Regions from separate parts of the Arthrobacter sp. Soc17.1.1.1 genome, predicted to be linked through region 2. Evidence: predicted binding sites of a transcription regulator. Region 2 holds the regulator's gene; the other holds the start of a gene.
What was found. The regulator HrcA, encoded in region 2, represses chaperone genes, less so after heat shock. The targets are predictions, from matches to a motif close to TTNGCACTCGNNNNNNNCGAGTGCNAA.
Positions count from the first base shown of each region.

Region 1: a site for HrcA is predicted at 1,157-1,183, ahead of groES (co-chaperone GroES). Genes of this name have one in related genera too.

Region 1 covers NZ_JBAJII010000001.1:2,778,253-2,780,451, reverse strand. The annotation lists gene V6S67_RS12815 (siderophore ABC transporter substrate-binding protein) at 24-968, opposite strand; gene groES (co-chaperone GroES) at 1,324-1,620, shown strand; gene groL (chaperonin GroEL) at 1,692-2,199, shown strand, end outside.
Region 2 covers NZ_JBAJII010000001.1:2,037,877-2,040,075, reverse strand. The annotation lists gene V6S67_RS09390 (DUF3097 family protein) at 1-461, opposite strand, end outside; gene hrcA (heat-inducible transcriptional repressor HrcA) at 640-1,653, shown strand; gene dnaJ (molecular chaperone DnaJ) at 1,741-2,199, shown strand, end outside.

The DNA of each region.
Region 1 (2,199 bases), 740 kb from region 2:
CGCCGCGGGAGCGGCGGAGCGGGTCAGGCCGCGACGGCCTCGTTGACGGCGGAGACCATGGCGTCGAGGTTGTTCAGCCCGTATCCGATGAGGTACCAGCTCGCGGAGTCGAGGTAGGTGACGTCGTCGTTCCTCGCCGCTTCCGTGCCGTTCACGAGCTCGTTGTCGAGGACGGCGGAGCCCGCGGCCCCGGCCTCGCCGACGGCGGCGTCACGGTCAATCACGAAGAGGTGGGCCGGGTCGATCTCGGCGATGTACTCGAAGGAGACGGCCTCGCCGTGCGTGCCCTCGCTCTTCACCTCGGCGGCGGGCTTCACGCCCAGCACGTCGTGGATCAGGCCGAAGCGCGATCCGGCACCGTACGCGGTGACCTCGCCCGCGCTGGTCATCAGCACCAGGCCGGTGCCCGCGGACGCCGCCGCGTCCCTCGTCTCGGAGATCCTGGCGTCGAGTGCCGCCAGCCGTTCGGCGACCTCGTCCTCCGCGCCGAAGATCCGGCCGAGGGACTCGGTGTGCTCGGTGAAGCTCGCGATCGGGTCCGCGGCGTCGACGCTGAGGTCGATGGTCGGTGCGATCTCCGCGAGCTCGTCGTAGGAGTCGGCGACGCGGCCCGAGATGATGATGAGGTCCGGGGCGGCGGCCGCGATCGCTTCGAAGTCCGGCTCCTTCATGGACCCGATGTTCGTGGTGTCGCCTCCCTCGTAGGCCGAGAGCTGGGCGGGCAGGGTCCCCTGCGGGACGCCGGCGACGTCCACGCCGAGGGCGTCCAGGGTGTCGAGGGCGCCCAGGTCGAAGGTGAACACCGTCTCGGGATCCACCGGCACCTCGGTGGTGCCCTGCGCGTGCTCGACGGAGACGGTCGAGGCGGCCGCGGGCTCGCCGGCAGCTTCGGAGGAACCACCGCACGCCGTGAGGGCGAGGGTGGCCGCAGCGGCTGCGGAAAGGACGGCGAGGCGCACGTGTGCCATGGGGTGGACTCCGTAGGGGGAAGGGCCGGACGAACCGGACGTCGTGAAGATGTCGTCGAAGTAAGGGATGCCTTACTCCTTCTGAATGTAGAGGGCGGCGTGGGAATTACGCAACCGGAGTGTGTCCTAATGCGTCGGAAGGTGCGCGCCTGGCCGTGCCGTCGCCGTCGCCGTCGCCGTCGTCAATGCTGGCACTCGCCTTGACCGAGTGCCAGCCCTTGCATACAGTCGGAGTTGGCACTCGCTCACCGCGGGTGCTAATCCCGAGGGAAGCGTTCACCGGCACCGCGACGACGGTTCACGCCCCACCCGAAGGCCCCCAATCCATTGGTATCGAACGCAAAGGAGAGCCCGAGTGTCGGTCTCTATTAAGCCCCTTGAGGATCGCATCGTTGTCCGCCCCCTCGAAGCCGAGCAGACCACTGCTTCCGGCCTCGTCATCCCGGACACGGCCAAGGAGAAGCCCCAGGAGGGCGAAGTCGTGGCAGTCGGACCGGGTCGCGTCGACGACAACGGCAACCGCGTGCCCGTCGATGTCGCCGAGGGCGACATCGTCATCTACTCGAAGTACGGCGGAACCGAAGTGAAGCACGGTGGCACCGAGTACCTGGTGCTCTCCGCCCGCGACGTCCTCGCTGTCGTCGTCAAGTAGTACCCCTTGAGGAGAAGCCCCGGCCCGCAGTGGCCGGGGCTTTTCCTCGCCAAGCCTGAAAGGAACCACCAGTGGCAAAGCAGTTGGAATTCAACGACGCCGCCCGCCGTGCCCTCGAAGCCGGCGTGGACAAGCTCGCGGACACCGTCAAGGTGACGCTCGGCCCCCGCGGACGCAATGTGGTGCTCGACAAGAAGTGGGGCGCCCCCACCATCACGAACGACGGCGTCACGATCGCCCGGGAGATCGAGCTCGACGACCCGTACGAGAACCTCGGCGCCCAGCTGGCCAAGGAGGTCGCCACCAAGACCAACGACGTCGCCGGTGACGGAACCACCACCGCCACGGTCCTGGCCCAGGCACTCGTCAAGGAAGGCCTCCGCAACGTGGCCGCCGGTGCCGCCCCGGGACAGCTCAAGCACGGCATCGAGGTGGCGGTCGAGGCCGTCGCCAAGCGCCTGCTCGAGAACGCCCGCGAGGTCGTCGGCCAGCAGACCGCCAACGTGGCCTCCATCTCCGCGCAGAGCACCGAGGTCGGGGACCTCCTCGCCGAGGCGTTCGACAAGGTCGGCAAGGATG
Region 2 (2,199 bases):
GCCCGGACGGCCCCTTCGAGATCGTCGACGCCGTGCAGCGGTTCCACGACGATGCCCTCCAGGCGGAGGTCGTCGCCCCAGACCTTCTCGACCAGCTCGGCGTCGTGCTTGCCCTCGACCCAGATCCGGCTGGCGCGCGCCGTCCGGGCGCGGGCCCCGTCGACCCGGACGGAACCGGAGGCGGTGCGGGTGGAGGCCGGGGCGGCGCGTGTCACGGGCGCGACGACGTGCACGGGCGCCCCGTCGAGGAGGAAGCCGTGGCCGAGCCGGAAGGTGCGCTTCTTCCCGCGCCGGTCCTCGAGCACCATGACGTGCAGCCCGCCGGACTTCTCGACGCGGATCACAGCACCGACGAAACCGCTCTGCACGTCCTCCAGGACCATGTCCTTCTCGACCGGGACGTCGGGCAGGGCGACCCGCCTGGGAGCCGCGATGTCCTGTGCTCCCCAGCCGTAGTCCATGCCGAGCCTGCCCTTCCGGTAAGGGCTCCGGCGGTGTGCCGCGGCCCGGGTCCCCAATGCTAACAATCGCTGCGGACGTACTAGACTTGGCACTTGGGCGTGTCGAGTGCTAACCGCTCGGAACCACCCGCCCGCCGCGCTCGTGAGGGAAGGGAACAGACCCGGAGGTGACACAGGAATGAGTGAACCACGACGCCTGGAGGTGCTCCGGGCCATCGTCGAGGACTACGTCCACTCCCGGGAGCCCGTCGGCTCCAAGGCCCTCGTCGACCGCCACGGGCTGGGCGTCTCGTCCGCCACGATCCGCAACGACATGGCCGTCCTCGAGGAGGAGGGCCTCATCGCGGCCCCCCACACCAGCTCGGGCCGCATCCCGACGGACAAGGGCTACCGCCTGTTCGTCGACCGCATCTCCGAGGTGAAGCCGCTCTCGGCCCCCGAGAAGAAGGCCATCCAGACACTCCTGGAGGGCGCGGAGGACCTCGACGACGTCATGGACCGCACCGTGCGGCTGCTCGCGCAGCTGACCAACCAGGTCGCCGTCGTGCAGTTCCCCCGCGTCGGGGGAGCGTCGGTGCGGCACATCGAGTTCGTGCTGCTGGCGCCGCAGCAGATCCTCGTGGTGCTCATCGCGAGCAACGGCACCGTGCAGCAGCGCATCGTGCGGACGCCCGCGGCGATCCAGGAGGCCGAGCTCGCGGATCTCAGGCAGCGCATCCTCTCGGCGGTGTCCGGCATGAAGCTCGCGGCGCTGCCCGCCGAGCTCGGGGTCGCCCTGTCGCAGCTGCCCCCCGCCCTGAGGGCGCACGGGGGTACGATCATCAGGGCGCTCGAACAGCTCGCAGGGCTCGGCCGCGACGACCGGATCCTGCTGGCAGGGACGGCGAACCTCGCTCGTTCCACCGGCGATTTCCCCCTGAGCATCGGCCCCGTCCTCGAGGCGCTCGAGGAGCAGGTGGTGATGCTGAGGCTCCTGTCCGAGATGGAGTACGACGCCCGCGGCATCTCGGTGAGGATCGGGAGCGAGAACCCTTACGGCGGCCTGTCGGGGGCCTCCGTCGTCGCAACGGGCTACGGACCGGACGCCGGTGCGAAGCTCGGGGTCCTCGGGCCCACCCGCATGGACTACCCGACGACGATGGCCGCCGTGCGCGCCGTCGCCCGCTACCTCTCGAGGATCCTCGAGGAGTAGGCGAGTGCCCTCCGGGGCACCCAGACAATTTCCGCCGGGAACGGCGAGCAGCAGACAGCAGTCTCCAACAGGAAGTGATGTGCACGAGTGAGTAATCACTATGAGGTCCTCGGTGTGGCGCAGGGTGCGACCGGCGAGGAGATCAAGAAGGCGTACCGCAAGCTGGCGCGCAAGCTCCACCCCGACGTGAACACCGGGGAGGACGCCGCGGAGGATTTCAAGCGCGTCACGCACGCCTATGAGGTGCTCTCGGACCCCCAGAAGCGCCGGGTCTACGACACCACGGGCAACGAGAACGGCACGGACAACGGCTACGGCGCCGGCTACTCGGGCTCCGGGTTCGCGTTCCAGGACATCTTCGAGACCTTCTTCGGTGGAGGCGGCCAGCAGGCCGGCGCGCCGACCAGGACCCGCCGCGGGCAGGACGCCCTCATCAACGTGCGGATCGACCTGAAGGACGCCGTGTTCGGCGCCAACAAGAAGATCGAGGTGGACACCGCCGAGGTGTGCCCCACCTGCGACGGCAGCTGCTGCCAGCCCGGAACG